DNA from 4 places in the Margalitia sp. FSL K6-0131 genome. Region 3 is predicted to be linked to each of the others. Evidence: a T-box and tRNA genes for the amino acid it is inferred to sense, from the RefSeq annotation. Region 3 holds a T-box; the other regions hold tRNA genes.
The links. A T-box is a leader RNA that pairs with one kind of tRNA and senses whether it is charged. The one in region 3 lies ahead of pheS (phenylalanine--tRNA ligase subunit alpha), so its partner is inferred to be a tRNA-Phe.
Positions count from the first base shown of each region.

Region 1: it encodes a tRNA-Phe, which carries the amino acid that the T-box ahead of pheS (phenylalanine--tRNA ligase subunit alpha) is inferred to sense. The anticodon was not compared.
Region 2: it encodes a tRNA-Phe, which carries the amino acid that the T-box ahead of pheS (phenylalanine--tRNA ligase subunit alpha) is inferred to sense. The anticodon was not compared.
Region 4: it encodes a tRNA-Phe, which carries the amino acid that the T-box ahead of pheS (phenylalanine--tRNA ligase subunit alpha) is inferred to sense. The anticodon was not compared.

Region 1 covers NZ_JBBOZS010000001.1:4,162,022-4,166,210, forward strand. Annotated here, with positions in the region: gene NSQ59_RS20335 (hypothetical protein) at 120-1,046, shown strand; gene NSQ59_RS20340 (transposase) at 968-1,558, shown strand; tRNA gene NSQ59_RS20345 (tRNA-Leu) at 1,882-1,963, opposite strand; tRNA gene NSQ59_RS20350 (tRNA-Cys) at 1,973-2,046, opposite strand; tRNA gene NSQ59_RS20355 (tRNA-Gly) at 2,055-2,129, opposite strand; tRNA gene NSQ59_RS20360 (tRNA-Gln) at 2,136-2,207, opposite strand; tRNA gene NSQ59_RS20365 (tRNA-His) at 2,234-2,309, opposite strand; tRNA gene NSQ59_RS20370 (tRNA-Trp) at 2,321-2,394, opposite strand; tRNA gene NSQ59_RS20375 (tRNA-Tyr) at 2,402-2,485, opposite strand; tRNA gene NSQ59_RS20380 (tRNA-Thr) at 2,495-2,570, opposite strand; tRNA gene NSQ59_RS20385 (tRNA-Phe) at 2,733-2,808, opposite strand; tRNA gene NSQ59_RS20390 (tRNA-Asp) at 2,832-2,908, opposite strand; tRNA gene NSQ59_RS20395 (tRNA-Met) at 2,913-2,986, opposite strand; tRNA gene NSQ59_RS20400 (tRNA-Val) at 3,005-3,080, opposite strand; tRNA gene NSQ59_RS20405 (tRNA-Glu) at 3,102-3,176, opposite strand; tRNA gene NSQ59_RS20410 (tRNA-Ser) at 3,186-3,278, opposite strand; tRNA gene NSQ59_RS20415 (tRNA-Asn) at 3,282-3,356, opposite strand; rRNA gene rrf (5S ribosomal RNA) at 3,366-3,482, opposite strand; rRNA gene NSQ59_RS20425 (23S ribosomal RNA) at 3,596-4,189, opposite strand, start outside.
Region 2 covers NZ_JBBOZS010000001.1:1,731,153-1,735,341, forward strand. Annotated here, with positions in the region: rRNA gene NSQ59_RS08320 (23S ribosomal RNA) at 1-466, shown strand, start outside; rRNA gene rrf (5S ribosomal RNA) at 693-809, shown strand; tRNA gene NSQ59_RS08330 (tRNA-Val) at 819-894, shown strand; tRNA gene NSQ59_RS08335 (tRNA-Thr) at 1,020-1,095, shown strand; tRNA gene NSQ59_RS08340 (tRNA-Lys) at 1,104-1,179, shown strand; tRNA gene NSQ59_RS08345 (tRNA-Leu) at 1,206-1,287, shown strand; tRNA gene NSQ59_RS08350 (tRNA-Gly) at 1,305-1,379, shown strand; tRNA gene NSQ59_RS08355 (tRNA-Leu) at 1,390-1,478, shown strand; tRNA gene NSQ59_RS08360 (tRNA-Arg) at 1,515-1,591, shown strand; tRNA gene NSQ59_RS08365 (tRNA-Pro) at 1,605-1,681, shown strand; tRNA gene NSQ59_RS08370 (tRNA-Ala) at 1,693-1,768, shown strand; tRNA gene NSQ59_RS08375 (tRNA-Met) at 1,786-1,862, shown strand; tRNA gene NSQ59_RS08380 (tRNA-Ile) at 1,869-1,945, shown strand; tRNA gene NSQ59_RS08385 (tRNA-Ser) at 1,955-2,047, shown strand; tRNA gene NSQ59_RS08390 (tRNA-Met) at 2,078-2,151, shown strand; tRNA gene NSQ59_RS08395 (tRNA-Asp) at 2,215-2,291, shown strand; tRNA gene NSQ59_RS08400 (tRNA-Phe) at 2,459-2,534, shown strand; tRNA gene NSQ59_RS08405 (tRNA-His) at 2,565-2,640, shown strand; tRNA gene NSQ59_RS08410 (tRNA-Gly) at 2,649-2,722, shown strand; tRNA gene NSQ59_RS08415 (tRNA-Ile) at 2,731-2,807, shown strand; tRNA gene NSQ59_RS08420 (tRNA-Asn) at 2,846-2,920, shown strand; tRNA gene NSQ59_RS08425 (tRNA-Ser) at 2,929-3,019, shown strand; tRNA gene NSQ59_RS08430 (tRNA-Glu) at 3,032-3,103, shown strand; gene NSQ59_RS08435 (IS1182 family transposase) at 3,223-4,189, opposite strand, start outside.
Region 3 covers NZ_JBBOZS010000001.1:1,879,202-1,883,390, reverse strand. Annotated here, with positions in the region: gene pheT (phenylalanine--tRNA ligase subunit beta) at 1-1,337, opposite strand, end outside; gene pheS (phenylalanine--tRNA ligase subunit alpha) at 1,355-2,392, opposite strand; T-box leader at 2,436-2,669, opposite strand; gene NSQ59_RS09105 (TrmH family RNA methyltransferase) at 2,761-3,516, opposite strand; gene sspI (small acid-soluble spore protein SspI) at 3,629-3,838, shown strand; gene NSQ59_RS09095 (M42 family metallopeptidase) at 4,082-4,189, opposite strand, start outside.
Region 4 covers NZ_JBBOZS010000001.1:4,882,484-4,886,672, reverse strand. Annotated here, with positions in the region: tRNA gene NSQ59_RS23985 (tRNA-Lys) at 125-200, shown strand; tRNA gene NSQ59_RS23980 (tRNA-Leu) at 230-311, shown strand; tRNA gene NSQ59_RS23975 (tRNA-Gly) at 329-403, shown strand; tRNA gene NSQ59_RS23970 (tRNA-Leu) at 414-502, shown strand; tRNA gene NSQ59_RS23965 (tRNA-Arg) at 539-615, shown strand; tRNA gene NSQ59_RS23960 (tRNA-Pro) at 629-705, shown strand; tRNA gene NSQ59_RS23955 (tRNA-Ala) at 714-786, shown strand; tRNA gene NSQ59_RS23950 (tRNA-Met) at 804-877, shown strand; tRNA gene NSQ59_RS23945 (tRNA-Ile) at 899-972, shown strand; tRNA gene NSQ59_RS23940 (tRNA-Ser) at 980-1,072, shown strand; tRNA gene NSQ59_RS23935 (tRNA-Met) at 1,236-1,309, shown strand; tRNA gene NSQ59_RS23930 (tRNA-Asp) at 1,373-1,449, shown strand; tRNA gene NSQ59_RS23925 (tRNA-Phe) at 1,629-1,704, shown strand; tRNA gene NSQ59_RS23920 (tRNA-Thr) at 1,867-1,942, shown strand; tRNA gene NSQ59_RS23915 (tRNA-Tyr) at 1,952-2,035, shown strand; tRNA gene NSQ59_RS23910 (tRNA-Trp) at 2,043-2,116, shown strand; tRNA gene NSQ59_RS23905 (tRNA-His) at 2,128-2,203, shown strand; tRNA gene NSQ59_RS23900 (tRNA-Gln) at 2,230-2,304, shown strand; tRNA gene NSQ59_RS23895 (tRNA-Cys) at 2,316-2,389, shown strand; tRNA gene NSQ59_RS23890 (tRNA-Gly) at 2,400-2,473, shown strand; tRNA gene NSQ59_RS23885 (tRNA-Ile) at 2,483-2,559, shown strand; tRNA gene NSQ59_RS23880 (tRNA-Asn) at 2,598-2,672, shown strand; tRNA gene NSQ59_RS23875 (tRNA-Arg) at 2,780-2,853, shown strand; gene ltrA (group II intron reverse transcriptase/maturase) at 3,451-4,189, shown strand, end outside.

The DNA.
Region 1 (4,189 bases), 2.3 Mb from region 3:
TTTATTTTCTAATAAGGAAAGACTGTATTAATTGCAATTGATTTAAATTTGTAAATATAAATAGAATTTGTTAATATAAATAATAGAACATATGTTTCGTAATGAAGGAGGTGAATAATATGAGCCTAACCTACACCAAGAAAATTCAAATTGAGTTCTCCAAAAATGATGAAATTATACTAGACGGACAGAGCAAAATTTGCAATTGGTTATATAATCAACTATTAGATGCTTGCCAAAAGGATTACTATGAAAATAATAATTCTTTAAAACTACTAGAAGGAAGAAACCTGCGTAATTATGGAGTCTCTCTAAAGAAAAGTCATCCATTTTTGAATTCAGTCTTTTCCTCTGTATTAAAGGAACCATCTACAAGATTGCTTAAAGCCTATAAGAGCTTTTTTAAAGGTGATTCCAGATATCCTAAACACAGAAGCTGGAAGAATAAATGGTTTAGTCTAGTTTTTGATGAACCAAACAAAGGATGGGAAATTCTAAAGGAAGGAAAAGCAGTTTCTATTTCATTAGGCAATGTACCTGGATTAGCAAAACAAAAAGGTAAAAAGAATCCTTCGATTATTGGAAAGTTGAAAGAAAAAGTAGAGTTAGGTGATGAAGAAAAATTTAAAACGTTTAGCCTTTGCAAACAACAAGGGAATAAATTCTTTGCAATTTTCACCGTAGAACGCCGCTCGAAGACAGAAATGGAATATAAAAAAACAATGTCAAAATATCGAATTCAGTGCAAACAGTCTAAAAAGTTAAATGAACCCTCACCTCAAAAACCTTCATTAATAAAACAAGAAACCAATATTCCAGATAATTTGAAATGGATTTCCTTGGATCCAAATCATAAGAATTTCTTTGTCGGTGTTGACTATGAAGGTAATTCTATTGAGTTTAAGAAACTTCTAATGATTAATTATTGGGACAAAAAAATAGATCAAATAAAAGCCAAACGAGATATTTGCAAAAAACAATACAAAATGAAAAAAGCAAATATGGAAATTCTTATACCATTCACAGTCCACGATGGAATAAATTAAACTCTGCAGTAAATAGGGCTTACAACAAACGTCGAGAACAAATTAAGACAGCGTTGTATTCTATTGCCCATGCTTTATACGATAGATACGATCTAGTTATAATTGGTGACTATACTCCAAACAATAAACATGCACCGTATAAAAATATGAAACGAAGTATGTTAAACCAAGAACAAATTGGTAAATTTCGTACTATTTTAAAATGGGTTGCAACGAAACGTGGCAAATATTTTTTAATATCCGATGAATTTAACACTACTAAAGAATGTTGTGTTTGCGGATACATGAGAAAAAGAGAGCCACAAATTCGCAGCTTTACATGTGAAAAATGTGGAACCCTTTTAATGAGAGATATTAATTCAAGTGTCAATATCGGAAAAAAGGTTGGATATAAATTAAATATTGCTTATTATAAGCATAAACTTCAAAACTTTACCTATTTAGGAAAAGCGCCATATGGAAGAAAAATATTATGGGTGAAAAATAATCTATCTTTGCCTTGCTTAGGCTAGTTAAGGTTAGATAAGTTAAAATAATCTTAACTATACTTGTAACAACATAAGTTGTTCTGCCAACAAGACCTACACACTTTTTCATAGTCTTGACTTGGAGAAAAGATTTATACTCGGGTGTGACATTTATATTCTGCTTTATACAGAAAATAAATGATGAGGAAAATCAAAGCAGTCGAACCGACACTCGTTTTATTAAAACATGTCTCGAATATAATTAAATGTTTGATTTCTAATTAATCGTATCAAAAAATAATGCAAAAGAAAAAGTCCCTGATATACATTTTATATTAAATGCATATCAGGGACTTTCACTATTATGATACCGGTGACCAGGGTCGAACTGGTACTCCCGAAGGAACACGATTTTGAGTCGTGCGCGTCTGCCAATTCCGCCACACCGGCACAATATTATGGAGGCGGCAACCGGATTCGAACCGGTGGTAAAGGTTTTGCAGACCTCTGCCTTACCACTTGGCTATGCCGCCATTTTGTTTGGAGCGGAAGACGGGATTCGAACCCGCGACCCCCACCTTGGCAAGGTGGTGTTCTACCACTGAACTACTTCCGCATAAAGCTGGGCTAGCTGGATTCGAACCAGCGAGTGACGGAGTCAAAGTCCGTTGCCTTACCGCTTGGCTATAGCCCAATAATAAAGCTAATTTAACAATTTTATGGGGCGACTAGTGGGGATCGAACCCACGTATGCCGGAGCCACAATCCGGTGCGTTAACCACTTCGCCATAGCCGCCATAATCTTATTGGCAGGGGCAGTAGGAATCGAACCCACACTGAAGGTTTTGGAGACCTTAGTTCTACCTTTAAACTATGCCCCTATGAAAATGGTGGAGGGGGACGGATTCGAACCGCCGAACCCGAAGGAGCGGATTTACAGTCCGCCGCGTTTAGCCACTTCGCTACCCCTCCGAAACCTACTGGTGCCGGCCAGAGGACTTGAACCCCCAACCTACTGATTACAAGTCAGTTGCTCTACCAATTGAGCTAGGCCGGCAATATTAAGATATAACCTGCTAATATGTTATTGCAATATACCTGTCGTCCAGCTCTCAGAAAGATTATTCAAGTAGCAGCTCGAGCTGTACGCTGAAGCAATGCTTCGAAGCATATTCGATCGTGCTCTACCAATTGAGCTAGGCCGGCATATTAAATTAAATGGTGGCTCAGGACGGAATCGAACCGCCGACACAAGGATTTTCAGTCCTTTGCTCTACCGACTGAGCTACTGAGCCTATGTACCTATTTTTTAAAAAAATGGCGGTCTGGACGGGACTCGAACCCGCGACCTCCTGCGTGACAGGCAGGCATTCTAACCAGCTGAACTACCAGACCATTATTGCGGGGGCAGGATTTGAACCTGCGACCTTCGGGTTATGAGCCCGACGAGCTACCGGACTGCTCCACCCCGCGACGATTATAAATGTTATATGGTGGAGGATGACGGGATCGAACCGCCGACCCCCTGCTTGTAAGGCAGGTGCTCTCCCAGCTGAGCTAATCCTCCGTTATTTACTTTTTATATTAATGGTGACCCGTACGGGATTCGAACCCGTGTTACCGCCGTGAAAGGGCGGTGTCTTAACCGCTTGACCAACGGGCCACATATATCTGGCGGAGAGCAAGGGATTTGAACCCTTGAGACAGGTTTTGCCCGCCTACACGATTTCCAATCGTGCTCCTTCGGCCACTCGGACAGCTCTCCGTATGGCTCCACAGGTAGGACTCGAACCTACGACCGATCGGTTAACAGCCGATAGCTCTACCACTGAGCTACTGTGGAATAATGCCAGCTTGGCGACGTCCTACTCTTGCAGGGGGAGAGCCCCCAACTACCATCGGCGCTGAGAAGCTTAACTTCCGTGTTCGGGATGGGAACGGGTGTGACCTTCTCGCAATAGCCACCAAACCATGTGACATATATTATTATATATGATTTTGGGATAATTTCAATATAAAATTGAATTTTATTCCCTCAAAACTAAATACTGTAGAAGAAGAAGTAAAGAGAATCGCTCTATTTTGGTTAAGTCCTCGATCGATTAGTATTCGTCAGCTCCATGTGTCGCCACACTTCCACCTCGAACCTATCAACCTGATCATCTTTCAGGGATCTTACTAGCTTGCGCTATGGGAAATCTCATCTTGAGGGGGGCTTCATGCTTAGATGCTTTCAGCACTTATCCCTTCCGCACATAGCTACCCAGCGATGCCTTTGGCAAGACAACTGGTACACCAGCGGTGCGTCCATCCCGGTCCTCTCGTACTAAGGACAGCTCCTCTCAAATTTCCTACGCCCACGACGGATAGGGACCGAACTGTCTCACGACGTTCTGAACCCAGCTCGCGTACCGCTTTAATGGGCGAACAGCCCAACCCTTGGGACCGACTACAGCCCCAGGATGCGATGAGCCGACATCGAGGTGCCAAACCTCCCCGTCGATGTGGACTCTTGGGGGAGATAAGCCTGTTATCCCCGGGGTAGCTTTTATCCGTTGAGCGATGGCCCTTCCATGCGGAACCACCGGATCACTAAGCCCGACTTTCGTCCCTGCTCGACTTGTAGGTCTCGCAGTCAAGCTCCCTTGTGCCTTTACACTCTACGAATGATTTCCA
Region 2 (4,189 bases), 150 kb from region 3:
AAGCTACCCCGGGGATAACAGGCTTATCTCCCCCAAGAGTCCACATCGACGGGGAGGTTTGGCACCTCGATGTCGGCTCATCGCATCCTGGGGCTGTAGTCGGTCCCAAGGGTTGGGCTGTTCGCCCATTAAAGCGGTACGCGAGCTGGGTTCAGAACGTCGTGAGACAGTTCGGTCCCTATCCGTCGTGGGCGTAGGAAATTTGAGAGGAGCTGTCCTTAGTACGAGAGGACCGGGATGGACGCACCGCTGGTGTACCAGTTGTCTTGCCAAAGGCATCGCTGGGTAGCTATGTGCGGAAGGGATAAGTGCTGAAAGCATCTAAGCATGAAGCCCCCCTCAAGATGAGATTTCCCATAGCGCAAGCTAGTAAGATCCCTGAAAGATGATCAGGTTGATAGGTTCGAGGTGGAAGTGTGGCGACACATGGAGCTGACGAATACTAATCGATCGAGGACTTAACCAAAATATAAAGCGGAAGCGCCTTGCTCATCGGCGTATGAATTTCGTAGTCTTCGACTGAGATAAAGGAAACACAGTGAGGTAGTTCACGAACTGATGTTGACTTATCGTAGGGAGGAGACGGAGAAATTCACTAGCCGATAGGCGCTGGAGCTGGATTGAAAAAAGCGAAACTCAGTTTTACTTCTTCTTCTGCAGTATTTAGTTTTGAGGGAACAAACCTCATATAGTCTGGTAATTATGGCGAGAAGGTCACACCCGTTCCCATCCCGAACACGGAAGTTAAGCTTCTCAGCGCCGATGGTAGTTGGGGGCTCTCCCCCTGCAAGAGTAGGACGTTGCCAGGCTTACATAATGGAGGATTAGCTCAGCTGGGAGAGCACCTGCCTTACAAGCAGGGGGTCGGCGGTTCGATCCCGTCATCCTCCACCATATTATTGATGATAAAAGATTTCAGATAAAGCCGGCCCGGCTACAATAATGAAAGTTAACTGCTTTGATTATTTAGTTGGACCAGATATTTTAAGTCATTTAATTGCAAAATGAATGCTTGAAATGCCGGCCTAGCTCAATTGGTAGAGCAACTGAATCGTAATCAGTAGGTTGGGGGTTCAAGTCCTCTGGCCGGCACCATTTAATACGAGCCATTAGCTCAGTCGGTAGAGCATCTGACTTTTAATCAGAGGGTCGAAGGTTCGAGTCCTTCATGGCTCACCATTTTAAAGTAAATAAATTTTCATAACGCGGGTGTGGCGGAATTGGCAGACGCACCAGACTTAGGATCTGGCGCCGCAAGGCGTGGGGGTTCGACTCCCTTCACCCGCATTGATAAAAATTTCTGCGCGGAAGTAGTTCAGTGGTAGAACACCACCTTGCCAAGGTGGGGGTCGCGGGTTCGAATCCCGTCTTCCGCTCCAAATACCCTTTGCCGGGGTGGCGGAACTGGCAGACGCACAGGACTTAAAATCCTGCGGTAGGTGACTACCGTACCGGTTCGATTCCGGTCCTCGGCACCAAGTTTTTTTGCAAAGCAAAATAAACTACCATAATATGCGCCCATAGCTCAATTGGATAGAGCGTTTGACTACGGATCAAAAGGTTAGGGGTTCGACTCCTCTTGGGCGCGCCATTATCAATACAAACGGGAAGTAGCTCAGCTTGGTAGAGCACATGGTTTGGGACCATGGGGTCGCAGGTTCGAATCCTGTCTTCCCGACCACTTAAAAAAATGGGGCCTTAGCTCAGCTGGGAGAGCGCCTGCTTTGCACGCAGGAGGTCAGCGGTTCGATCCCGCTAGGCTCCACCAATAATATAGTATTTTATGGCGGCGTAGCTCAGCTGGCTAGAGCGTACGGTTCATACCCGTGAGGTCGTGGGTTCGATCCCCTCCGCCGCTACCATAAAATGGACCTTTAGCTCAGCTGGTTAGAGCAGACGGCTCATAACCGTCCGGTCGTAGGTTCGAGTCCTACAAGGTCCACCATAATCATTCGGAGGAATACCCAAGTCTGGCTGAAGGGATCGGTCTTGAAAACCGACAGGCGGGTTAAACCGCGCGGGGGTTCGAATCCCTCTTCCTCCGCCATAATTAAATAAAATGGTTTTATAATATCGTCGCGGGGTGGAGCAGTCCGGTAGCTCGTCGGGCTCATAACCCGAAGGTCGCAGGTTCAAATCCTGCCCCCGCAATTAAGGTAAGTTATTTTCAAGGAAGATTATAAGAAAGTTTATTTTCAATTCTTGAAAAAACCTGGTCCGGTAGTTCAGCTGGTTAGAATGCCTGCCTGTCACGCAGGAGGTCGCGGGTTCGAGTCCCGTCCGGACCGCCATTTATTTTAAAAATAAGTAATTATGGCTCGGTAGCTCAGTCGGTAGAGCACGATGAATGATCTTCGTAGCGTTACTACCAGCGTACCAATCGAGCTGCTACTTGCAAAGCTTTCTGAGATTGGGACGAAGCGACTGCAAATTATTTTTAGGAATTTTATACAATTATGGCTCGGTAGCTCAGTCGGTAGAGCAAAGGACTGAAAATCCTTGTGTCGGCGGTTCGATTCCGTCCCGAGCCACCATCCATCTTTTAATAATATTTATTTGTAATGGCGGCTATGGCGAAGTGGTTAACGCATCGGATTGTGGCTCCGACATTCGTGGGTTCGATTCCCACTAGTCGCCCCATATTTTACGCGGGTGTAGTTTAGTGGTAAAACTACAGCCTTCCAAGCTGTTGTCGTGGGTTCGATTCCCATCACCCGCTCCATAGTAAATGGGCCTATAGCTCAGCTGGTTAGAGCGCACGCCTGATAAGCGTGAGGTCGATGGTTCAAGTCCATTTAGGCCCACCAGAATTTTTTGCAATAGCAAAATAACTTTCAATTATTGTTCCGCAGTAGCTCAGTGGTAGAGCTATCGGCTGTTAACCGATCGGTCGTAGGTTCGAATCCTACCTGCGGAGCCATTTTTTTTGGGGAAGTACTCAAGTGGCTGAAGAGGCGCCCCTGCTAAGGGTGTAGGTCGCGTAAGCGGCGCGAGGGTTCAAATCCCTCCTTCTCCGCCATATTTTCACCTTGGCCCGTTGGTCAAGCGGTTAAGACACCGCCCTTTCACGGCGGTAACACGGGTTCGAATCCCGTACGGGTCATAGTTTAATAGAGTGAAAAAAGAGGCTGGGACATAACTAGCTTCAAATAGTGAGAAAGGTGAATTTGAGGGAACTCAAATTCACCTTTCTCTATTTTTGCGTTTAAATTTTCTATTACCTTAGTTGTTGGTAGTGAATTTTCTTAAATTCACTGCCATTAACGCGAGGCCCATTTCGTTTTCTACCTTCGATTTTCCTCGTACAGAAAATCGAGTGAAACGCAAATTAGCCTTCAAGAATCCAAAAACTGGTTCCACATCGATTTTGCGTTTTCGATAGATGGCACTCGTTTTCTCTTCTGAAAGCTTCGCTCTTACATATTCTTTTTGCTGTTCCCATTTTTCATTCACCATTAGTTTTCGATTGTTGCCTTCTTTTGCTTTGGTACAGGATGAACGGAATGGGCATCCCGAACAGTCTTCGCACTCGTAGATTTTGAACTTCCGTTGGAAACCTGTACGGTCATTACGGACTGAATAATATTGATATTCAAGACGTTTCTGATTAGGGCATGTATAGGTATCTGTTTCTTGATCATACTTCCAGTTGTCGGGATTAAAAGTGTTTTGTTTGTACTTTTTCTTTTGTTCCTTCAAATACATATTATACGTAATAAGTGCTTCTCGTTTTCTGTTTAAAAGGATATCATTAAAGTTTTGTTCACTACCGTAACCTGCATCTGCGACAATGTGCTTCGGTAACTCGAAATAATGCTGCTCGATCTCATCTAAAAATGGAATTAACGTACGCGTATCTGTTGGGTTTGAAAATAAACTATAGGCAAGCGCGTATTGGCCCTCCGTTGCGATTTGTACATTGTAACCAGCTTTCAATTGGCCGTTTTGCATATAATCATCTTTCATTCGCATAAATGTCGCATCTGGATCTGTTTTAGAATAGCTATTACGCGTGCCAAAGATTTCAAAGTCTTGTTGGTATTTCTGTTTTCGCAGGACAAAATCAATCAACTGTTTTCGCACTTGTTTTGGGTATTTGCGTTCATTTCTTAAAGCTTTTCGTTCTGGAACGTCTGATGATGCTTCTATTTGTTTATCATACTCAGTTACCACATCGTCCACTTTTTGA
Region 3 (4,189 bases):
TCGACGCCAAATTGCAAGCGATCGAAAATTTCCTTCACTTCTTGTTTTGTTATGAAAGTACCTAAGAAAGAATTAATTTTTTCAAGTGTAATGGAAACAACAGCAGGTTCCACTGTTAAAGAATTAACTTCAACTGTACCATCAAGAACTTCACCACCAGCATATTTAGCCATTAATTGGGCTGCTCTCTCTGCTGCTTCATGCACACGATTTGGATCAATGCCTTTTTCATAGCGTGCACTTGCTTCACTTCGTAAGCCATGATCTTTTGATGCATTTCTGATTGTTTGTGCATCAAAGTAAGCTGATTCAAGCAAGACTGTTGTTGTATCAGAAGTTACCTCTGAATTTGCTCCACCCATTACACCTGCCATCGCTACAGGTTCTTTTCCGTTAGTAATGACAAGATGATTTGCTTTCAATGTTCTTTCCGCATCATCAAGGGTAACGATTTTTTCTCCTTCATGTGCTAAGCGAACAACGATTTCTTTAGAACCAAGCTGTTCATAGTCAAATGCATGTAATGGCTGACCATACTCTAAAAGAATATAGTTTGTAATGTCTACTACATTGTTATGCGGACGAATGCCGGCAGACATTAATCTCGTCTGCATCCATAAAGGGGATGGACCAATTTTTACATTTTTAATCACTTTTGCTGTATAAAGCGGATTTGCTTCTTTCGCTTCTACTTTAACAGAAATATAATCGGACGCTTTTTCAGAAGAACGCTCATGATTAACGCTTGGAAGTTTTACTTCTTTCCCTAAAATAGCACCTGTTTCATAAGCAACACCAAGCATGCTTAAACAATCAGAACGGTTTGGTGTTAAGCCTAGCTCTAGCACTTCATCATCCAAATTTAATAATGCAAGGGCATCTGAGCCAACTTCCACATCATTTGGGAAAACAAAAATTCCTTCCGCATATTCCTTTGGAGCAAGCTTTCCGTCGATTCCAAGTTCTTTTAAGGAACAAATCATTCCATTTGATTCTTCCCCGCGTAATTTAGAACGTTTAATTTTAAAATTTCCCGGTAAGACGGCACCCGCTTTTGCAACGGCTACTTTTTGACCTTTTCCGACATTCGGTGCACCGCAAACGATTTGAACCGGTTCGCCTTCCCCTAAATCAACCTGGCAGACATTTAATTTATCGGCATTTGGGTGCCTTTCACATTCAAGAACATGCCCTACCACAACACCGCTTACACCCTTGCTCTTTTGTTCCACACCTTCAACCTCAATACCGCTGCGTGTAATTTTTTCCGCAAGGTCGTGTGCTTCAACTCCTGTTAAATCTACATATTCTTGCAGCCATTTATAAGAAACTAACATTTATATCCCTCCAACTTTTACTCAGTTACAGCAAATTGCTTTAAGAAACGAATATCATTTGTGTAGAAATGACGAATATCATCAATTCCGTACTTTAACATCGCGATACGTTCGGGTCCCATTCCAAAAGCAAATCCTGTATATTTTTTCGAGTCAAATCCAGCCATTTCAAGAACATTGGGATGAACCATTCCTGCTCCTAAAATTTCAATCCAACCAGTACCTTTACATACATTACAACCTTCTCCACCGCAAATCTTGCAGGTGATATCCATTTCAACTGATGGCTCTGTGAATGGGAAGAAGCTAGGGCGAAGGCGAATTTCACGATCTTCTCCGAACATTTTCTTAGCAAACACTTGTAACGTACCTTTTAAATCTCCCATTGTGATGTTTTCATCCACCACTAATCCTTCGATTTGCATGAATTGATGAGAGTGTGTGGCATCATCATTATCACGGCGATATACTTTACCAGGGCAAATAATTTTCACTGGTCCTTTGCCTTCATGCTTTTCCATAGTTCTTGCTTGCACAGGTGATGTATGAGTACGAAGCAGCAGTTCTTCTGTAATATAGAAGGAATCCTGCATATCACGTGCAGGGTGGCCTTTTGGCAGATTTAATGCCTCGAAGTTGTAGTAATCCTTTTCTACCTCTGGTCCTTCCGCCACTTTATAGCCCATCCCGATAAACAGATCTTCAATTTCCTCAATTACCTTTGTTAATGGATGATGGTTTCCAACTTTCACCGGACGGCCAGGGAGGGTGATGTCAATTGTTTCGGAAGCTAATTGTTTCTCAACTGCTGCCGCTTCTAATGCTTTTTGCTTCGTTTCGATTTTTTCACTGATGGCTTCTCTCACTTCATTTGCAAGAGCACCCATTTTAGGCCGTTCTTCAGCAGATAATTGCCCCATTCCTCTTAATACTTCGGTGATTGGTCCTTTTTTTCCTAGAAACGCAACACGAATATCATTAAGTGCTTTTAATTCTTCTGCTTGCTCGATTTTTTGTAAAGCCTCTGCTTGAAGCTCCTTTAATTTTTGCTCCATATTTTTTTCCTCCTTTGAAAAAATAAAAAAACCCCGTCTCCACAAAAGGGACGAGGTTATCATCGCGGTACCACCCTAATTAACATAATCATTTTTCTTATGTTCACTTAACTTTGATAACGGTTTTTCACCGATGCATCTTTACGTTTCAATAAACGGTCCCGATGCTGACTCCAGGGGTGAACTTCACTTAATTTTTCATAAAAATGCTTTCAGTCTTTGGCATTTTCTCCCTGCATGAATGTCATAAGCTACTTTTCCCTATCATTGTCTTTCAACTTCATTCAATTGTTTCTATTATAGTATTTTGTGAAATGATTTTCAAATGGATTTTGATATATTATGTCATTTTTTAAGTTAAGTGAGCTCTAATTTTTAAAATAATACATTAAAATGCCAGCAGCAACTGCAACATTAAGGGATTCACTCTTCCCGAAGATTGGGATGTACAGATTTTTATCTGTTAGAGATAACACTTCTTTCGATACACCATTTCCTTCATTACCCAGAATAAGGGCAAAGGACGGTTCCGGCTGCACTTCTTTATAAGGAATTCCATTTTCTAGAGCAGTACCGTAGATTGGAACATTTGCTGCTTTCAGTTTCGGAATCCATTCCTGTAAATTTCCAGACAAAAACTCTACATGGAAATGGCTTCCTTGAGCGGAGCGTAGAACCTTTGGATTATATATATCTGCAGTACCTTTTCCTAAAAGAATCATATCAATTCCTGCAGCATCTGCTGTTCGAATCATCGTACCTAGATTTCCTGGATCTTGCACACCATCAAGGAGTAAATAAGATTTCCCTGTTAAGTCCTTGGTTGTTGCATTTCTTATTTGACATATCGCAAAAATCCCTTGAGTTGTTTCGGTATCAGATATGATTCTGCTTATTTCCGGTGTAACTCTCGTTATTGATATATCACTTACGTCCCAGTATGCAGGTAAATCCGCTTCTTCACTAACAATGATTTCGATTATATCATCTCTATAATGTAAAGCTTCCTCCACTAAATGAAAGCCTTCAAGAATATAGGTATTTGTTTTTTCGCGTTCTTTTTTGGTTAATAGCTTTTTCCATTGTTTTATTTGCGGATTTTGTATAGATTGAATATATTTCACAAGACAATTCTCCTTATAATAGCTTGTCTACCATTATAACGTATTTTTCGTACATAGAAAATTTACTTAGTGTAATGATAAGAGAGAAAAGAATAAAAAGGAGTGTGTCTTCATGAATTTGAACCTGCGAAATGCAATTATTCACAATGTTTCTGGTAATACACAAGATCAATTGAAGGATACGATTGTAGATGCTATACAAAGAGGCGAAGAAAAACTGCTTCCAGGTTTAGGTGTTTTGTTTGAAGTAATCTGGAATCATGCGGATCAAAAGGAACAAGACATGATGCTGGAAACGTTAGAACAAGGGTTAAAACAGTAAGCAAAACATGTTGAATGTAAGCGGACATACGTTCCGTTATTTGTGAATAATATGGTGATTTCAGTTTTTTATCGGACACGGGTTCCGCTATCAAGCGAAAAAAGAGCTATTTTGGAGTGTATTACAGTAAATAACGGAACGTGTGTCCGCAAACATCTCCAAAATAGCACTTTTTATGTGAATAACGGAATCAGTGTCCGCATAATGCAAAAACGCATGGATTCCATGCGTTTCTTTGTGTATTTACTCGAAAGTAATTTTATTTACTGCATCTCTATCTAAGCGCTTGATCACTTCGGTAATCAACTTCACGGCATTTTCATAATCATCACGATGAAGCATCGCAGCATG
Region 4 (4,189 bases), 3.0 Mb from region 3:
GCTACGAAGCGATGCATCAGCGTACAGCTTGAGCTGCTACTTGAATAGGCTTACTGAAAGCTGGACGTCGTAGATGCACTTTGGTAGAAAGCAATATAAAATCCGTTCTTATAACTAAAAATAAGAGCCATTAGCTCAGTCGGTAGAGCATCTGACTTTTAATCAGAGGGTCGAAGGTTCGAGTCCTTCATGGCTCACCATTTTTTAAAGTAAATTAACTTTCCATAACGCGGGTGTGGCGGAATTGGCAGACGCACCAGACTTAGGATCTGGCGCCGCAAGGCGTGGGGGTTCGACTCCCTTCACCCGCATTGATAAAAATTTCTGCGCGGAAGTAGTTCAGTGGTAGAACACCACCTTGCCAAGGTGGGGGTCGCGGGTTCGAATCCCGTCTTCCGCTCCAAATACCCTTTGCCGGGGTGGCGGAACTGGCAGACGCACAGGACTTAAAATCCTGCGGTAGGTGACTACCGTACCGGTTCGATTCCGGTCCTCGGCACCAAGATTTTTTGCGTAGCAAAATAATCTTCCATAATATGCGCCCATAGCTCAATTGGATAGAGCGTTTGACTACGGATCAAAAGGTTAGGGGTTCGACTCCTCTTGGGCGCGCCATAATCAATACAAACGGGAAGTAGCTCAGCTTGGTAGAGCACATGGTTTGGGACCATGGGGTCGCAGGTTCGAATCCTGTCTTCCCGACCACTTAAAAAGGGGCCTTAGCTCAGCTGGGAGAGCGCCTGCTTTGCACGCAGGAGGTCAGCGGTTCGATCCCGCTAGGCTCCATTTCAATTTTTTAAAATGGCGGTGTAGCTCAGCTGGCTAGAGCGTACGGTTCATACCCGTAAGGTCGGGGGTTCGATCCCCTCCGCCGCTATAAAAATATACTTGTGTTTAAGGACCTTTAGCTCAGCTGGTTAGAGCAGACGGCTCATAACCGTCCGGTCGTAGGTTCGAGTCCTACAAGGTCCATATTAATGGAGGAATACCCAAGTCTGGCTGAAGGGATCGGTCTTGAAAACCGACAGGCGGGTTAAACCGCGCGGGGGTTCGAATCCCTCTTCCTCCGCCATTAATAATACATTTTTATCGTCGCGGGGTGGAGCAACGAGCGTTACTTCATCGAATTATCTGCGAGTTGTACCGATTGAGCCGCATCTTGAATAGGCTTTCTGAAATCGGGACAGTCCATTGCGAATTTAGTGCATATGGAAAACTTAATAATTTTTTATCGACGCGGGGTGGAGCAGTCCGGTAGCTCGTCGGGCTCATAACCCGAAGGTCGCAGGTTCAAATCCTGCCCCCGCAATTAAAAGAGTTATTTTCAAGGAAGATTATAAGGAAGTTTATTTTCAATTCTTGAAAAAAACCTGGTCCGGTAGTTCAGCTGGTTAGAATGCCTGCCTGTCACGCAGGAGGTCGCGGGTTCGAGTCCCGTCCGGACCGCCATTTATAATATATAAAATCTGAATAGTTTTTTAATTTGGCTCAGTAGCTCAGTCGGTAGAGCACGTCCGAATAAGCTACGAAGCATTACTTCAGCGTACCAGTCGAGCTGCTACTTGCGTAATCTTTCTGAGACTGGGACGAAGCGACTACAATTTAATTTACAAATAATAAACAATTACGGCTCAGTAGCTCAGTCGGTAGAGCAAAGGACTGAAAATCCTTGTGTCGGCGGTTCGATTCCGTCCTGAGCCACCATTTAGTTAAATATGCCTGCCTAGCTCAATTGGTAGAGCACGATGAATAAACTTCGAAGCAAAAGCATCCAGCGTACAGCTTGAGCCGCTTCTTGATTAGTCTTTCTGAGAGCTGGACGACGGTTATATGCACTAACATATCAGCAGGTTATATCTTAATAATGCCGGCCTAGCTCAATTGGTAGAGCAACTGACTTGTAATCAGTAGGTTGGGGGTTCAAGTCCTCTGGCCGGCACCAGTAGGTTTCGGAGGGGTAGCGAAGTGGCTAAACGCGGCGGACTGTAAATCCGCTCCTTCGGGTTCGGCGGTTCGAATCCGTCCCCCTCCACCATTCTCATAGGGGCATAGTTTAAAGGTAGAACTAAGGTCTCCAAAACCTTCAGTGTGGGTTCGATTCCTACTGCCCCTGCCAATAAGATTATGGCGGCTATGGCGAAGTGGTTAACGCATCGGATTGTGGCTCCGACATTCGTGGGTTCGATTCCCACTAGTCGCCCCATAAAATTGTTAAATAAGATTTATTATTGGGCTATAGCCAAGCGGTAAGGCAACGGACTTTGACTCCGTCACTCGCTGGTTCGAATCCAGCTAGCCCAGCCATCCATCCATATGGCAGCATAGCCAAGTGGTAAGGCAGAGGTCTGCAAAACCTTTATCACCGGTTCAAATCCGGTTGCTGCCTCCAAATAATCTTTGCGGGTGTAGTTTAGTGGTAAAACTACAGCCTTCCAAGCTGTTGTCGTGGGTTCGATTCCCATCACCCGCTCCAAAAAATAAGGGGCCTATAGCTCAGCTGGTTAGAGCGCACGCCTGATAAGCGTGAGGTCGATGGTTCGAGTCCATTTAGGCCCACCAGAGTTTTTTGCAATAGCAAAATAACTTTCAATTATTGTTCCGCAGTAGCTCAGTGGTAGAGCTATCGGCTGTTAACCGATCGGTCGTAGGTTCGAATCCTACCTGCGGAGCCATTTTTTTGGTGGAAAACTCAAATTGATGAAGAGATGCCCGCCGCTACTTTTCATAAGTTGCAGGATTCATTAAAGCTCTCTTTCTCAGTCATTTAAAATATAATAATGCGCCTTTAGCTCAGCTGGATAGAGCAACAGCCTTCTAAGCTGTGGGTCAGAGGTTCGAATCCTCTAAGGCGCGTCCTAATAGAATGACCTAATCCTATATATTGGATTAGGTTTTTTTGGTGCGCCCAGCATGGGTGCAGTCTATAGGGTGAAAGTCCCGAACTGTGAAGGCAGAAGTAGCAGTAGCTAAACGCAAGGGTGTCTGTGGTGACGCAGAATCTGAAGGAAGCGGGCGGCAAATCTCCGGTCTGAGGGACACGAACTTCATATAAGGCTAGGTATCATTGGATGAGTTTGCCAAACAAAACGAAGTCCTTTCTGCCAAAGATGATACAGAGTAAATGAAGCAGATAGATGGGGAGAAAGACTGTACTCTTACCTGGGGAGGTCTGGCTGAAATGCCGAGCACACTCGGTAACTTACTTTGTGAAGGGTAATTGAACAGCCAGAAGTCAGCAGAGGTCATAGTACCTGACTAGCTTAAGATGGTTAGGGAAGGACTGAACATTTAAGGAGAATATACACTAGGCGTTCATTGTTTATGATGATACAGACAATCCAATTGGACTTACTTAAAGGAGGAAGTGGTGAATTCCACAGGGGACTTTAAGAGGGTGGAATAAACAATGGCACAAATAGCACGTATATTCACGTGAAAGGATGTATCGAAATGATGGAACGAATACTGTCACGGGACAATCTACTTTCGGCATTGAAACGTGTCGAAAAGAATAAGGGTAGCCATGGAGTAGATGAAATGCCTGTAAAATCCCTACGAGCGCATATTCTACAAAATTGGCAAGAAATCCGAAATTCAATAAAGGACGGAACCTATGAGCCTATGCCAGTCAGACGAGTCGAAATCCCGAAACCAAATGGCGGCGTTCGTTTATTAGGTATTCCTACCGTGACAGACCGTTTTGTCCAACAAGCGATTGCCCAAATATTAACCCCAATCTATGACCCAACCTTTTCCGAACATAGCTATGGGTTTAGACCCAGAAGAAGGGCACATGATGCCGTTAGGGAAGCAAGGCAATATATAGAAGAGGGCTACAGATGGGTAATAGATATGGACTTAGAAAAGTTCTTCGACAAGGTAAATCACGATATGCTTATGGGACTCCTAGCAAAAAGAGTCAAGGATAAGACGATTCTAAAGTTAATTAGAAAATACTTAGAGTCGGGGATTATGATAAACGGTGTGGAAACTATCAGCGAAGAAGGTGTTCCTCAGGGTGGACCATTAAGTCCACTACTTTCCAATATCATGTTAGATGAATTAGATAAGGAACTAGAGGAAAGAGGACACAAATTTGTCCGCTACGCAGATGATTGTAATATTTACGTAAAAACCAAGAAGGCAGGTTTACGTGTCAAGAGTTCTATCACTACTTTCATTGAAAAGA